2 regions of the Kocuria atrinae genome follow, and region 2 is predicted to be linked to the other one. Evidence: riboswitches for the same ligand, from Rfam matches in the RefSeq annotation. Region 2 holds a riboswitch; the other holds the start of a gene.
What was found. Region 2 has a riboswitch for S-adenosylmethionine ahead of ABD283_RS03875 (acyl-CoA dehydrogenase family protein). Riboswitches for the same ligand answer to the same signal wherever they lie in the genome.
Positions count from the first base shown of each region.

Region 1: linked by a shared signal. The riboswitch ahead of ABD283_RS03035 (methylenetetrahydrofolate reductase) and the one ahead of ABD283_RS03875 (acyl-CoA dehydrogenase family protein) in region 2 are both predicted to bind S-adenosylmethionine.

Region 1 covers NZ_BAAAQA010000004.1:4,926-13,074, forward strand. The annotation lists gene ABD283_RS03015 (acyl-CoA dehydrogenase family protein) at 1-679, opposite strand, end outside; gene ABD283_RS03020 (cystathionine gamma-synthase) at 676-1,881, opposite strand; gene ABD283_RS03025 (aminotransferase class I/II-fold pyridoxal phosphate-dependent enzyme) at 1,868-3,244, opposite strand; gene metE (5-methyltetrahydropteroyltriglutamate--homocysteine S-methyltransferase) at 3,241-5,682, opposite strand; gene ABD283_RS03035 (methylenetetrahydrofolate reductase) at 5,814-6,809, opposite strand; SAM riboswitch class IV at 6,852-6,969, opposite strand; gene ABD283_RS03040 (Rossmann-fold NAD(P)-binding domain-containing protein) at 7,105-7,458, opposite strand; partial or broken gene ABD283_RS14360 (SDR family NAD(P)-dependent oxidoreductase) at 7,472-7,921, opposite strand; gene ABD283_RS03045 (SDR family NAD(P)-dependent oxidoreductase) at 8,042-8,149, opposite strand, start outside.
Region 2 covers NZ_BAAAQA010000004.1:193,709-201,857, reverse strand. The annotation lists gene ABD283_RS03890 (YbhB/YbcL family Raf kinase inhibitor-like protein) at 1-127, opposite strand, end outside; gene ABD283_RS03885 (carbohydrate kinase family protein) at 247-1,176, opposite strand; gene ABD283_RS03880 (glyceraldehyde-3-phosphate dehydrogenase) at 1,383-2,804, shown strand; gene ABD283_RS03875 (acyl-CoA dehydrogenase family protein) at 3,166-4,446, opposite strand; SAM riboswitch class I at 4,550-4,641, opposite strand; gene ABD283_RS03870 (M18 family aminopeptidase) at 4,694-6,022, opposite strand; gene ABD283_RS03865 (CPBP family intramembrane glutamic endopeptidase) at 6,033-7,466, opposite strand; gene ABD283_RS03860 (glutamine amidotransferase) at 7,614-8,149, opposite strand, start outside.

The sequences.
Region 1 (8,149 bases), 190 kb from region 2:
AGTCATCAATCAATTCCACGCCGGGATCGCGGGTATTCACCACCACGTATGTATCGTTCTCGGAGCCCGGCTGCTTGCCGAGCACCAGGATGTAATCCGCAAACAACGAACCGGTGGAGTAGAACTTGTCACCGGAAACAACCGCGCCACGAGACACATTGCCGTCGCGAGGTGTGATCACCACCGGACGCGCTCCCGTGGCAGGCGGCAGCTCGACCAGGGCGTTCGCGAACACCTTGCCCGCGGCCACCTCGGACAACCACCAGTCCGAAACCTCACCCTGAGGCTGGTGCTGATGGACTTCAGTGAACATGTAGTGCCCGTGCAGGGCCTGCGGCAGGTTGGAGTCTGCAGCGGCCAGATCGATCAACAGATCCAGGAGCTGATCAAGGCTCGCTCCGAATCCACCCAGTTCGCGGGGCAGCCGTACCTTGGTGAACCCCGACTCTCTCAGCAGCTCGACGGCGCCATGGCCCAGTTCACGGTTCCGCTCACGTTCCAGCGCGTCCTGCGCAATCTGTTCGAAGACCGGGGCGAAATGCGACCGGAGCTCCTGAATGGTGGGTGGAACTGAAAAACGGTCTTCGTCGGTGTCAGCGGTGTCAGGGGCCGTGCCCGTGCGTGCCGTGGAATCTTTTCCGGCAGCCGCATCGGAGCGGACATTCGCGGTGATAGTCATGACTGCCTCTCCCGCGCAGCCGCAGCCAACGCCTGATCCAGGTCCGCCAAATGATCCTGCAGGTCCTCGATGCCCACGGACAGGCGCACCAGGTCCTTGGGAACTTCGTGCGGGGTACCCACACGGGAACCGTGGGTCATGTTGTGTGGCACGCACGTCAGCGACTCCACACCCCCCAGGCTCACGGACAGGTTGTACAGCTGCGTGTTCTTCACGAACGCGTGGGCCGCTGCCTCCCCACCGCGGGGCCGGAACGAGATGATCCCGCCGTAGCCACCGTTCAGGGTCAACGTGGCCAGATCGTGGCCGGGGTGTTCTTCGAGCCCGGGGTAGAAGACGTCCACCACGTCCTCGCGGGAACGCAACCAGCGAGCGATCTCCAACGCATTGGAGCAGTGACGCTCCATGCGCAACGGCAGGGTCTTCAGACCGCGGGCCGCCAGGAAAGAGTCGAAAGGCCCGGCCACGGCGCCACCGGCGAACTGTTGGAAACCAATCAATTCGCTCAACGGCTGGCCGTTCCACTCGGTGTTCCCCACCACCACGGCGCCACCCAACACGTCCGAGTGGCCACCGATGTACTTGGTGGTCGAATGCACCACCGCATGAGCCCCCAGGGTCAGCGGGTTTTGCAGAGCGGGGGAGGCAAAGGTGTTGTCGACAACCAAAAGTGCTCCGGCGGCGTCGGCGACCTGCGCCCACGCGGCGATGTCCGCAATCCGAAGCAGTGGGTTGGACGGAGTTTCCAACCACAGCACCTTGGTCTCGCCGGCGCGAACGGTCGCGGCGGCGTCGTCGGCGGAAGCGGAGGGCACAAAGCTGTGCGTGACGCCCCACTTGGAGAGCACCTGATCGACCAAGCGGAACGTACCGCCGTAGACGTCTGCGGCCAACACGATGTGATCGCCGGGCTGGAGGACCGAGCGCAGCAGGGCATCCTCGGCGGCCATTCCGGAGGCGAACGCGAAGGCACGGGTGCCGCGCTCCACGGCCGCGAGCTGCTCCTCGAAACCGCTACGCGTGGGGTTGGAACCGCGGCTGTACTCGTAGCCGCCGGTGCGGAACTCGTTGACGCCGTCCTGCACGAACGTGGAGGTCTGGTAGATCGGCGGGACCACCGCGCCGGTGGTCGCGTCGGGCTCCTGGCCGGCGTGAATGGCGCGGGTGGCCAGGCCGGGCAGGGAGAAATCAGTGATGGTCATGAACGGAATCCTTCGGCTGGTAGTGGGAATCGCGGTGTGCCTCACGGGCATGTAGCGGGGCGGGATCGGCAGCGGTTTCCCGCGCGGACGGTGCTTCGGGGGCGTCCGCAATCACGGACAGGGCCTGGAACAGGTCAGCGGTGATATCCGCGACGTCCTCGAGACCCACGGTGAAGCGCAGGGTCTGCTCGGTGATCCCGCTGGCCTCGAACTGCTCGGGTGTCAGGCGGCAGTGCGTCATGCTCGCGGGGTGGGCCACCAGGGTGCGCACGTCACCGATGTTGGCGGCGAGCTTGATGAGGCGTAGCGAGTTCACAACAGCTTCGACCTGCTCGGGCGTGCCGTTGAGGTCCACGGAGAACACGCCGCCGGCACCTCGATAGCCGCCCCGCTCGTAGAGTTCTTCCTGCCGCGCGCCACCGAACTGCGGGTGATGCACGCGGGCCACAGCGGGGTGCCGGTTGAGGGTCGTGGCCAACGACGCCGCCGTGGCCGACTGCCGCTCCACCCGCACACCCAACGTGGAGATTCCCTGCAGGATCTCGTGTGCGGTAATGGCGGTCATGCACGGGCCCAGATCGTTGAGGTACTTGCAACGGGCCACACCCAACAGCGCTCGCTTTGCGCCGTAGACCTCCACGGGGGAGCGGTCGCCCCAGCGGGGATGCGGAGTGGTCAACCAGGGCCAACGCTTCGGATCCTGGGTGGGGTCGAAATTGCCGGTGTCCACCAACAGCCCGCCCAGGGGACCCCCGTGACCCGAGAGGTACTTGGTGGCCGAGTGGATGACCAGGTCCGCACCGTGCTCACCGGGGGTGAACAGATGCGGGGTGGCCACGGTGTTGTCCACGACCACTACGGCACCGTTGCGGTGGGCGATTTCCGCGATGGCGTCCAGCTCCGGGAGGTCTGCGAGCGGGTTGGCAATCGACTCCAGGAAGAACACCCGGGTCTCCGGGCGCACGGCGGCTTCCCATTCCTCTGGGTACCGCGGGTCCGCAAAGGTCACGGTCAACCCGGTTTCCGCCAGGGTGTCCGTGAGCAGATCCACGGTGCCTCCGTACAGGTGCGATGACGCCACCACGTGCCCATTGACCGGTCCGGTCAGCGCGAGCAGCGCGAGGGTCACCGCGGCCTGACCGGACGAGGTGGCCACGGCGCACTCGGCACGTTCCAGCTTGGTCACTGCGCTCTCCAACGCCGTGACGTTCGGGTTCCCCGTGCGGGCGTACGTGTATCCGGCTGCACGCTGTGCGAAAACCTCGCGCGCATCGGCCAGCGTGTTGAAGGCATATGCCGCGCTGTGGTGAATGGGCGCCACGATGGGGGTACCCAAGGGGGCGGGTTTCGGTTGCTCGGTCACAGGAGGCTCCCTTCGGCTTCACGAGCGGTGGTGTCTGCGGTGGCGACGGCGGGTACGGATGCGGCGTCGTTGTGGGGGGTGTTACCGGCCAGCTCCGCACGTACGGTGACGGCGGCGGCCACCAGACGATCGAGGGCTGCCTCGGTCTCCGGCCAGCCGCGGGTTTTCAGGCCGCAGTCGGGGTTGACCCACACACGGTCAGCGCCGATCTGGGTGGCGGCGTGGCGCACGCGCTGGGCGACCTCGTCGAAGGTGGGTACGCGCGGGGAGTGGATATCCCACACGCCGGGGCCCACATCGCGCGGGAAGTCACCGGCGGCCAGGCCGTCCACAATGCCCGATCCGGAACGCGAGGCCTCTAGCGTGGTGACGTCGGCGTCTAGGCCGTCGATGGCGTCCAGCACGGTCTCGAACTCGGAGTAGCACAGGTGCGTGTGGATCTGGGTCGCAGTCCGGGCACCGCCGGTGGCCAACCGGAAGGAGCCCACGGACCAGTCCAGGTAGTCCGGGCGGTCGGCCAACTTGAGTGGCAACAGCTCGCGCAGCGCGGGCTCGTCCACCTGGATGACGGCGGTTCCCGCGGCCTCAAGATCCGTGATTTCATCGCGCAGAGCCAGAGCGACCTGGTCGGCGACCTCGCGGGCCGGGGCGTCGTCGCGCACGAAGGACCACGCCAGGATGGTGACCGGGCCGGTCAACATGCCCTTGACCGGGCGGTCCGTCAGCGATGCCGCGTAACCAGTCCAGTCCACCGTGATGGGGGCCGGGCGGGAGACGTCGCCGAACAGGATCGATGGACGCGTGCAGCGCGAACCGTAGGACTGCACCCAACCGTGCTGAGTGGTGACAAAGCCATCCAGCCCTTCGGCGAAGTACTGCACCATGTCATTGCGCTCGGGTTCGCCGTGCACCAACACGTCCAGTCCGAGCTCCTCCTGCTTGCGCACGGCCTGGGCAATTTCGGCCCGGATCTTCTCGGTGTACTCGGCCTGGTCGATGCGGCCGGCGCGGACAGCAGCGCGCGTGGTGCGGATACCGGGAGTCTGCGGGAACGAACCAATGGTCGTGGTCGGCAGCGGCGGCAGGTTCAGGCGCTGAGCCTGCGCGGTGCGGCGCTCGTCCGCGGCTGCGCGCTCGCGGTCCTGCTGCTTGACGGCCGCGGTGCGGGCGCGCACTTCCTGGCGGTTCGTGGCCGGGTGGGCTGCACGGCGGGAACGAATCTGTGCGTCCTTGCCGAGTTCGGCGGCCACGGTGGACCAGCCTTCGGTCAGTCCGCGGGACAGCGTCACGACCTCGGCGACCTTCTGGTCCGCGAACGCGACCCATTCCTTGACGTCCGGGTCGAGGGCGGTTTCACGCTGCACATCGTGCGGGACGTGCAGCAACGGGGTCGCCGTGCCCACGGTAATGCGGCCCGCGGCTGCCTCTTTGAGGCGGTCCAGTGTTTCCGAGGCTTTCTCCAGATCAGTGCGCCACACAGTACGACCGCCGACGACGCCGCCCACCAGCGGTCGCTCGCCCCACGCCTCGAGTGCGGCCCCACCGGGTTCACTGCCGCGGTCCAGGTCGATGGCGAGGGCCTCGATGTCGGTCGCGGCAAGGGCGAGTTGGGCGTCCTCACCCGCATCCCCGTAACCGACAGCAACCAGAATGTCGGGGCGGTTGGAGGGGAAGCTCAGACGGGTGTAGGCCTTGGCCAGCGCCTCGATGATGGTTTCGCGGGGAACGTCCCAGCCTTCGGCGGCCAGGGCGTGATCGTCCAATTCGACCCATGGGATGCCCGCATCCTTGAGCGCGGTGAGCAACTGGATGTAGAGGTCGACCACGTCATTGAGACGGTCAAACGGCTGGGTGCCCGGTGCATCCGTGGTTTCCGGGCGGGCCAGCAGCAAGAGGGTCACGGGTCCCACGAGTACCGGGCGAGTGATGGCGCCGGTGGTCTCACGGGCGGTCACGAACCGTTCGATCAGGCTTTCCGGGTGCGCGGACAGCGGGGTGTCCGGGCCGATCTCGGGAACGTAGTAGTGGTAGTTGGTGTCGAACCATTTGGTCATCTCCAACGGTTCCAGGTGATCGGTTCCGCGGGACAGCGCGGTGGTCAGCTCAATGCCCTGCGGGGTGTCCGGGGCTGCGGGGCGGAAACCGTCCGCGCGGAACCGGGCCGGAACCGCGCCCAGGGCCAGGGCGGTGTCCAGGGTCTGGTCCACCGCGAACGTGTCGGAGGGGATCGAAGCGTCGTCGGTGAGACCGAGGCCGCTGAGGTGGCGAACGGTGCGCTCGCGCAGTTTGGCCAGAGTGTCCAGAACGGAGTGGGCGGGGTTCTCGGCGGGCTTGGACCAGTAGGCCTCAAGTGCCCTCTTGAGTTCACGATCGGGGCCGATCCGGGGGTAGCCCAGGATGGTCGCGGCGGGGAACGAAGTCTTGGAAACGGCAGTCATTCGGGGTGCTCCTGAGGATAAAAGGGTGTGTTGTGGGAAGCCACGGTCACTGAGACCGTTGCCAAAAGGTTCTGTCGGAAGGGAAGTGCGGGCGCTGTCGTGACCGTGGTACGGCCACTGACGTGCGGCGGTCAGGCCGCGGTGATACCCCCGCGAAATTGTCGGGCGGCATCGCGCACCCGGAGATGATCGAGGATGGCCAAAGGCGCATCCGGGCGGTTGAAAGTGAACAAATGCAGACCGGGGCAGCCGAAATCCAATAGCTCGTCGATCAGCGTGAGCGTTGCCGCGATGCCCCTGCGGCGTAGCTCGGCTGGGCTCTCGGTGTTCAGGAAGCTGGTGATCCGTTCGGGGATCGGAACTCCGGTCAGCTCGGTCATGCGGCCCAAACGCTTGATGTCAGTCAGTGGAACCAGGCCGGCAATGATGGGCAGGTGGATGCCTTCCGAGCGCGCACGCTCCAGGAACCTCACATAGTCCTGAGCGTCGTAGAGCACCTGGGTGATCGCGTAATCCGCCCCGGCTTCTTGCTTGTCCCACAGCGCAGCGAGGTCCGCTTCGAAATCGCGGCCCTTCGCGGCCACCGGATAGCAGGCCACCGAAACCGAGACCGGACGCTTGCCGGGGCGCTCGCAGGCACCGAACTTTCGTTCCTCGACCTCGCGGATCAACTCGACCAGTTGCGATGCGCGATCGAAGCCACCCGGATGAGTCACCCACTCACCGCCGCCCACGGGCGGATCGCCACGCAAGGCGAGAAGGTCGCGGACGCCGTCGTCGAGCAAATCTTCGACGGCGCGATCCAGACCCGCGCGATCGGTGCCACCGCACGTGAGGTGGGCCACCGCAGGGGTCTTGGTCTGCTTGAGCAAGTGCCGCAGCGTCTCGCGGGAGACACCGTTGGTGCCGGAGTGACCGTGGGTGACCGAGAAGAAATCGGGACCGGCGGCGGCCATCGCGTCGATGTTGCGCCACACGGCTTCCGGATCGCGCGTGGGGTGCGGCGGGAACACCTCGAACGAGATCAAAGACTCGCGGCGCGGCCTGCGCACCAACCACGACGTTCCCGTGGGTGGCCCCGTGGCGACGGTCTGCTCCGAGACCTGGGGTGTGGACAGGGCGGGCATAAAAATACCTCCGGCGGTTCGGGACGCCGGAGGTTTCTCCGTGCGCCGTACTTGCTCGCCGTGCGGGTGCGCGGCGGCCGGATCGTCATCTGGGGCACCCCGCTACGTGCTGGAGGGTTGCCGCCCGGTTAGCCAGAGCTTTACACCGGGACTCATGATCCTTGTTGCGAGAGACATTAGCACAGAGTTTTGGCGGTGCAAGTCACATCCCGGAAACGGAACGGGTCAGTCCGTGCTGTTTCTCCGCGCCATGTTGGCGCGTTCAAGACTCGTCTCCCAGACGTCTTTTCGCAGGTCAGGGGGAGTAACTCAAAGGTGAGCTCTTGCGTGGTTTTCGGGCTGCGACGTAACAACCCATGAGCGGTTCCGCCTCCGGTGAGGTGGCCAGCCACGCGAGATTCTCGGCCGAGATCTTGACCGAATTGGCACCCGGAAGTCGAGCAATCAGTGGCGCGGCCACTGCATAAATCCTCTGCACAATGTTCGGGTAATTGCAGGCCAAGCCGGTGGCCGGCATGAGGCCGGGGTCAAAACTCGCGGCCCGGATACCACGAGCGGCCCAGGACTCGTCGACCTCGTAGGCCATGGCGATGCACGCCAGTTTGGAGGTCGAGTAGCGCACCCGGAAAGCCGAAGGCTCGGAGGCCACCGCGATGAGTTTCGCTGCCCAGCGTGATGACCCTGGAACCGGGAGCCATGTGGCTCAGTAGAGGGTCGAGCAGAGCGACGTGGCCCAGCACATTGGTGGCCATGGTCAGCTCGAACTGATCCGCGGAGCGCTGCAACCGATCGAATGTCTGAACCCCCGCGTTGCAAATGATGGCGCGGGGGATCACACCGTCCTCGATGAGCCCGTCCGTGAAAGATTTCACGGTGGCAAGGTTCGCGAGGTCCAGTCGCCGGACGGCTACGCGGACGCCGCTCCGCAAAAGAGCTGCCGCCACTTCTTGACCTTTAGCCATGTTCCGAACTGCCAGAATCAGAGGGATTCCCTGCTTCGCCATGGCCCGGGCTGTTGCGAGGCCTAGCCCCGACGTAGCCCCGGTGATCACCACGGGAGCGGTATGGGTTGCAGGCAGATCGACAGAGGCAGGGGGCTGCTCGGGGGACATGTATCGAGTATCTCCGGTCAGAACCTACGCATCAGCCTCGTGACAGATGTTTCTTGAACATCATCGGTGGCGATCCGGAGACGAGCCGCCACCGATGGCATTCATCGAAGCCAGGAAGGCTTAGTAGAGCTTGGTGGCCCCGCCATCCACGGCGATCGCCTGGCCCGTGATGAAGCGGGCGTCGTCGGAGGCCAGGAAGGCTACCAGCGGGGCGACATCCTCCTCGGG
Region 2 (8,149 bases):
CTCCGCCCGCGCCCATGATTCCGGAGACCTGGGCGGTGGCCATGGTCTGGCCCTCCGCAACATCCGTTGAAGTCAGAGTGAACGTGGGAAGGTCGGGCAGGTCTGCGTAAGGTTTACGGTCAAACATCGGTATTCCTTTCGTTGAACGATTCGTACTCACGGACAATTCGTTGCCGACGGCGCTCGGCCGGGTTCACGGCCTCATCTCACCGAGCTTGCCGCTCGCCTATGAGCAGACTGGACGCATTAGTGAGCGGGCAGGTCCGCCTTGGTCGGCAGATCCGCTCCGGAGCGGGACACGGTCACGCCCGCTGCGGTGGCCGCGTAGCGCAGGATCTCGAGCACCTGGTCCTTGCTGAGTGCATCCAGTCCGCGACGAGCCTCGGCCCCCGTGAGACCGCGGTCGGTCAGTGCGGAGATCAACGCGGCCATGAAAGAGTCACCGGCACCCACGGTGTCCGCCACGTCCACCTTGGCGGCGGGGGTGTCCATGCCTTCTCGTCCGGTGCCACGACTGACTGCCCACGGACCCAGGGCACCGCGGGTCACAACCACCAAGCGAGCTCCGGCCTGCAACCAGGCACGGGCGCTGTCCTCGATGGAACGGTTCGGGTAGAGCCACAACAAGTCCTCGTCCGAGGCCTTTACGATGTCCGCAGATGCCACAATCGCCTCCGCGCGGGCGCGGGCGTCCGAGGAATCCGGGATGATGGTCGGCCGGCAGTTGGGGTCATACGAGACCAGAGCATGATCGTGGGCGCGTTCCACGGCCTTGCGGACCATGGTGGCCCCGGGCTCGAGCATGGCGCCGATGGAGCCGACGTGCAGCAGACCGGTCTCGTTCAGGAGCCGATCGATCTGCTCGTCCGAGACATCCAGGGACCAGTCCAGCTGAAAGTCATAGGTCGCAGCACCCGCCTGATCCAGCGTGGCCTGGGCGACGGAGGTGGGTTTGGAATCCGGATTGAACGGCAGATTCACGTTGTTGTCCCGCAGGTGAGCGGCCACTTGCTCGCCGTACTCGTCCTGACCGTAACGGCCCAGGAACTGCACTTCTTGATCCAAGCGGGCGAGGCCCACGGCCACATTCATGGGGCTTCCGCCCACGTGCGCGCGGGGTTCTTCACCGTCGCGTGAGACCACATCCACGAGAGCTTCACCGATCACCGTCAACATGGCACCACGGTAGCAAAGGCGACCGACAAGAAGAGGCCACCGAGCGGCGTCGTCACCTTAAGAGACACGTGCGCGAGGGGTGCGCGAGCCACGTACACTGGCGTACGACGAGCCGCCTCATCTTGTGCGGCGCCATCACGCTAGACCGCACAACGAAGCGCGGCACAACACGGCCCTCACGACGAAGTCCGGGTCGAGGAAGAAGGATGCTGGTGAGCACCACCTGGTCCGATCGAGAAGCACTTGCTGAAGCACTGGTCCCCCTGGTGGGCCGTTTGCACCGCGAGAACAAGGTGGTCACCACCGTGTTCGGCCGGTCGCTGGTTCACAAGTCCGTTACCGAAATCATCAAGGCGCACCGCTTCACCCGCCGCATCCTGGGCGAAGAGCTGCCGCTCAAGGACACCCTGGACATCGTCGAGACGCTGACCAAGCTCAAGCTGGGTACCTGCAACATCGACGTGGCCAAGCTGGCACAGGGCTACAAGGAATCCGGTAGCAACGACCTCGAGGCGTACCTGCGTGAACAGCTCGCGTCCGTAGTCGATCACCAGGGCGAGAACGAGCCCGAGTCCCAGGACGTGGTGCTCTACGGTTTCGGTCGCATCGGCCGTCTGCTGGCTCGCATCCTCATCAACCGTAATGACGGCACCGGTCTGAACCTGCGCGCCGTGGTGGTTCGCAAGAAGCCGGGCAACGACCTGGTCAAGCGCGCATCCCTGCTGCGCCGTGACTCCGTGCACGGTTCCTTCGACGGCACCATCACCGTGGACGAAGAGAAGAACGTCATCACCGCCAATGGCGTGGACATCCAGTTCATCTACGCCGGCTCCCCGGCCGAGGTGGACTACACCGAGTACGGCATCGACAACGCCCTGGTGGTCGACAACACCGGTGCGTGGCGCGACGAAGAGGGACTCTCCCAGCACCTGCAGTCCAAGGGTGTCGCGAAGGTCCTGCTGACCGCTCCCGGCAAGGGCGATCTCAAGAACATCGTGTGCGGCGTGAACGACAAGGACATCCTGCCCGAGGACAAGATCCTCTCCGCAGCATCCTGCACGACCAACGCCATCACCCCGGTCGTCAAGGTCCTCAATGACCAGTACGGCATCAAGCAGGGTCACGTCGAGACCGTTCACTCGTACACCAACGACCAGAACCTCATCGACAACTGGCACAAGGGCGACCGCCGCGGCCGTTCCGCAGCGCTGAACATGGTCATCACCGAAACTGGTGCCGCCAAGGCTGTGGCCAAGGCTCTGCCGGAGATGAAGGGCAAGCTCACCGGCAACGCCATCCGCGTGCCAACCCCGGACGTCTCCATGGCCATCCTCAACCTGCAGCTGGACAAGGCACCCGAATCCGCTGACGAGGTCAACGAGTTCCTCAAGGACATTTCCATGAACTCGGCCATGCGCAAGCAGATCGACTACGTGGACTCCCCGGACGTCGTCTCCACCGACCTGGTCGGCTCCCGCCGCGCCGGCGTGGTGGACGGTCTGGCCACCATCGTCAACAACAACTCGCTCGTGCTCTACGTCTGGTACGACAACGAGTTCGGCTACTCCTGCCAGGTGGTGCGCGTGCTCGCTCGCATGGCAGACATCGCCATGCCGCAGCTCCCGTAAGCTGCCCGGCCACTACGACGCAGCCCCGGCCCCTTCCGCGCGAAGGTGCCGGGGCTGCGTCATTGGTTGTGAGGCGCGTTGGTTGTGGGGTGCTTCGGTTGTGGGGGCGTTGGGACTGTCGCGGGGCTTGCTGCGCATCTCAGGCGCCGTCCCGACCCCGCCGGGCACCTCGTGTGCCGTTAGAGCCTTTCTGAGCCTCGCCAAGGGTTCTAATGACGCATGGCGTGCGCACGGAGGTTCTAACGACGCCCGGTGCTCGTCGTTGCAGCACCCTTACCGCAGACGACGCCGCTTCGGCCGCGTAGCCGCGCATCTCAAGCGCGCTCAGGTCCCTGCCGCGCACCTGGTGTGTCCCACAGGTCTACTGGGGCTTCTCACCGGCCTGCTTGACCTCGCCAATCGCGTTGAGGCCGAACATCGGGGTGCAGTTGACGCGGTAGTCGCCCACGATGCGTGCTTTGTAGATGGTCGGGTTGTGCGTGGCCACGGTGCGGGCGTTGCGCCAGAAGCGGTCCAGGGACTTGGACTTGCCCACGGCGGAGGCGCCGAGCAGGTCGAAGATCCCGTCCGTCACGTCGCGTACGAGGTCCGGAACGACCACCTGGGCATGTGCCACGGGCAGTTCGCACGCGTTGGTCAACTCCTGGGGGTTGTTGAGAAGGGGATCGCCGCCGAGAACGCCAATGGCGGCGTCGAGCTCCCGGGCCGCTTGCAGAACGATCGCCCGCGCGGCGGCTGCCTTCGCACTCAGTTCACCCACGCGCTGCAGGACCTGCGGATCCTCGCGCGCAACTGAGCCGGTACCGGTGTTGAAACCGCGAGTGCGTGAACGCACCAAGTGGACGCCCTCGTCGATGGCGGCCTTGGCGATGCCCGCTTCAACGGCAAGGAGGACGAGCTGGAAGACAGCGGTCTCCTGGGTGGCTCGGCCATCGCGGTTGCGCACGTTGGCCGCCGGAACCTTAACCCCGCGGAAGTGCGTGGTGCCTGTGCCGGTGAGTTGCTGGCCGAACCCATCCCAGTCGTCGACCAGTTCGATGCCATCCCACGAGCTCTTCACCAGCGCATGCGAGCGCGCCTCCTGACCGGGAATCTGCGCGGTGACCTGGATCCAATCGGAGAAGATGGAACCGGTGGAGTAGTACTTGGTGCCGTTGAGCTCCCAGTCACCGTCTGCGGTCTGGATCTGGGTCAGGGTAGTGGCCGCGGTGCCCAGCGCGGCCCCGGAGCGCTCGGTCGCGGCATTGCCCACGGTCTCGCCGGCGGCAATCCGCGGGAACCAGACGTCGGACTCCTCCGAGCTGAGGCTCGCGATGAATCCCAGGTGCGAGCGGTAAACATGCGCCACATTGGAGTCCGCCGCGGCCAGGGCAATCAGCAGCTCCGCCACCTGCTCCAGCGAAGCTCCGTAACCACCCCGCGAGCGCGGAACGGTCAGCGCACCGAAGTGCCGTTCCTTGAGCCACTTGAACTGTTCGAACGGCAGAATCCGCTGCTGTTCGCGTTCCACAGCACCGGCCGCAATCCGGTCGAACACCGGTTGGAACACGTCAAATAATTCGCGGGTGCTCAGCGATCGCTGCGGATCCCCGTGAAGGGCCGCGGTGTCGAATTGTTCCTTGATCCCGGTGTCAGTGCTCATGTTCTCGGTAGTCCCTCGCGTTCAGTCGCGGTGCACGCACCCGACCGAGAGGAACACAGCGCGTGCGCGGGCATGACCGTGCGAACCGCAGAAGCTGAAAAGCTGTCCATCGGTCGTGGCGGAAGCACCGTCCCGGTATCCGGGTGGTTGCTGCGGCGTTGACGAGCCACGTCTCTCGGCCGCTCTTGATGGCGTTACGGGTTCAGAGCATCACGGGCCCCGGGGGACTGTCAACGCGCGTGACGGTTTATGACCGCCAGAACGCTCCGGTCACTCGGGACAGCGCGTGAAGGTCGTCCACGTGGGCGAGTTCGCGGGCCGAATGCATCGACAACAAGCCCACGCCCACGTCCAGGGTGCGCATGCCCAAGCGGGTGGCTGTGATGGGCCCGATAGTGGAACCGCACGGCACGTTGTTGTTGGAGACGAATTCCTGATAGCTCACGCCGGCGCGATCACACGCATCCGCCCACAGCCCGGCGCCCATGGCGTCCGTGGTGTAGCGCTGGTTGGCGTTGATCTTCAGGAGCGGTCCGGATCCCGGTTCGGGAGTGTTCACGGGATCGTGATGACCGCGGTAGTTGGGGTGGACCAGGTGACCGGCGTCCGCAGACAGGCACACCGATTCAGCCAGAGAACGCCGGTAATCGTCCTGTGATTCGCCCTGCGCCGCGCTGATACGCACGAGCACGTCCTCCAGGAACGGGCCCGCCGCGCCGGAACGCGTGGCTGAACCGACTTCCTCGTGGTCGAACGCGGCCAGCATCGAAACCTGCGACGCGGATTCGAGCTCCTCCGCGTGCTCGACGAACGCATGAAGCCCCGCATAGACGGAGGACAGGTTGTCCAGTCGACCGCTCGCGAGCAGTTGCCGCCGCTGCCCGATCAATTCAGGTTTCTGGGTATCCGCGAGCACGATGTCGAAGCCCACGATGTCCTCCGGGGACACCGATGCCTCGGCCATGTCCGCGAGCAGTCCCAGCACGTCAGCGTCCTGCGCCGAGCCCGTTCCCCAAATGGGCTGCACGTGCTGCTGCTTGTCCAGCTTGAGCCCGTCGTTGGCCCCGCGGTCCAGGTGGATGGCCAACTGCGGAATCCTTGCGATGGCCTCAGTCGCGCATAAGTGTTGCGTGAGTTCGCCGTTCTCACCACGCACCACAATGCGCCCGGCGAGCCGCAGATCCCTGTCCAGCCAAGAATTCAGCAGTACCCCGCCGTAGACCTCCACTCCCGCCTGATACCAACCGTTGGAGACCGTGGTCGGCTTGGGCTTGAGCTTGAACCCGGGCGAATCCGTGTGCGCGCCCAAAATGCGAGACCCGGCGCCCGCGCGATAGTCGCGAGGGGCCACCCAGGCGATCAGAGCGCCGTCGCGAATCGTGAAGTGCCTCCCGACGACGTCGCTCCACGCCTCGGACCCGTGCAGTTCCGTGAATCCCGCGCCGCGCAGCAGCTCTGCGGCGGCCGCGACCGCGTGGTAGGAACTGGGCGAGGCCATGACGTAATCACCCAGGGCACGGGCATAGCCGAACGGGGCGCGGTGGGAGTCCAAGTCAGAAACGCTGTGATGGGCCATGCAGCACAGTCTAAGGAGTGCGGTCCTGGTTGGTAGCTGAACCGTCGCCCTGCGGTCCCAGGTTCTGGCCTTGCGGCGAGCCGTAGCTCGTGTGTTGGCTCGATGGCTGCGCCCCCGTGAACTGGCGGTCCCGCGGGTCGCCACCCTGCGACGGGCCGTTCTGCCAAGGCCCGTTCCCGGATGGTCCGTTCGGTGACTGCGGGCCCGATGTCTTCCGCACGTCCAGCAGACCCACCGGACGCCCCTGGCCGTCCCGCACGGTGTACGGGCCGTACTGCTCGGGCAGGGAGAGGTAGTTCTGAGTCCGCGGGTCCACCACGAACGCGGCGAGCGCGGTGCCGTTCTGGCCGACCACACGCTGCCGTTGCGCGAGTGCGGGCAGGCGCGGCGGAGGCGGCAGGATGATGGTGCGGGAGGTCGCGATTCGAGTCTTCCGAGCCATCCGGAACACCACCAACAGGAAAATCCCGTTGATGGCCAGGGTGAACAGCACCTCGATGGGCCCACCACTCGTATCGTTCAGGTCCGCCAAGCCGACCATGGCCATGAGCGTGACCGTGCAGTTGTTGACCACGTGGAGCGCCACGGCCGCCTCCAAACCGCCGGTGCGCCAGGTGATGACGCCCATGGTGATCGCCATGACGGCGATGGAGGCCTGTCCCCACACATCGTAGAGATGCCCGGCCACGAACAGCGGGACGGGCAGAAGAATGGCCCAGGCCGGGTGCTTCAACCAACGACCCACCGTCTGCATCAGGTAGCCGCGGAAGACGAGTTCCTCCGCGAAGCACTGGATGGGCACCAGCAGGATCACCATGAGCAGCAGCCAGCCCCACTGGGGCGCCAGGGTGAACTCGATCGCTTCACCGCCGGCCACGATATCGAACAGGATGGACAGGCCGTTGATCACCACAAAGATGGCCAGTGCCGCGAGCCCGCACTGAAGCATCCATTTCCAGCGCAACCGCCCCGTCACCGAGTGGAGTAGGCCCAATGGCCGCGGGCCCATAATCCATCTGGCCAGATAAGCCGCCGGAGCCATGAGTGCAACTGAGCCGAACAGGAGTAAGAAGACCAGCGGGTCCAGCTGGTTCATGGTCTCCAGATTGTCCATGTCCATGGGGTTGTCCACGAACAGGACAAGCGGGATGGTGAACAGCACCGTAAGGACGATGTACAGGAAGAAAAAGATGGCGCCCTCAACCAAGGGCTTCCACCACTCGTGTTTGGGATCCGCGAATCCCAGGCGGTGATACGCCAGCGTGCGCAGCCGCTCCGGCGGCACCTGGGACGGGCCGGGAGCAGGAACCGGCGGGGGTACGCGACCGCCGTTCATGGTCGACGACGCCGCTGCCCGACCATCGCCTCTCCCCTCACCGGGCCGCGTGGCCGGGATCGAGTGAGGTGCGGGCGGTTGGCTCCAGGGAGCGGGGTGCTGGCTCATGGTTCCACGCTATCGGTCGCCGGTGTTCTGCGAGGTGATTGTGGAGTGTGTGTACCGTGTGCCAACCGGGCAACCGAACAACCCGGCAATCCTGCAACCCACGCGGCGCAGCGAGGCAGACGGGCCCCACGCGCGGCACGAAGTTCCTTAGACGGAAGCCGATTGGTGGGCCGTTGTTGCCCGCACCGCGTAACGCTCCACGAAGGCCGCCAGAATTTTCTTGGGTTGATCCACCTCAGGCCCGTCCTTGACGCGATCGATCACGGTCTGAGTGTCTTCCGGCCGGAAGTAACCCAGGTCCTTGTAGGCGATGACCCGGTTGATCAGGCCGTTCGGGTCCAGTTCCGGGTGGAACTGCGTGGCGTAGAGGTTCTGCTTGACGCGGTACATCTGCACCTCGCACACGGTTCCGCTGGCCAGCAACACTGCGCTGGCGGGCAGCGAACGAGTGCCTTCCTTGTGCCCTACGTAGGCGGTGAACTCCCCCGGCAACTGGGACAGCAGTGGATCTTTGGCGCCCTCTTCGGTCACCGTGACGGTGATCGGACCCACCTCTTCGCTGCGGGTCCGGTCCACCACTGCACCCTGATGGATTCCCAACGTACCTACGCCATAGCAAGCCCCGAGGAACGGGAAGTCCCTGGCCACCACCTCATCCAGGAGAGCACTGATCCACTTCTCGG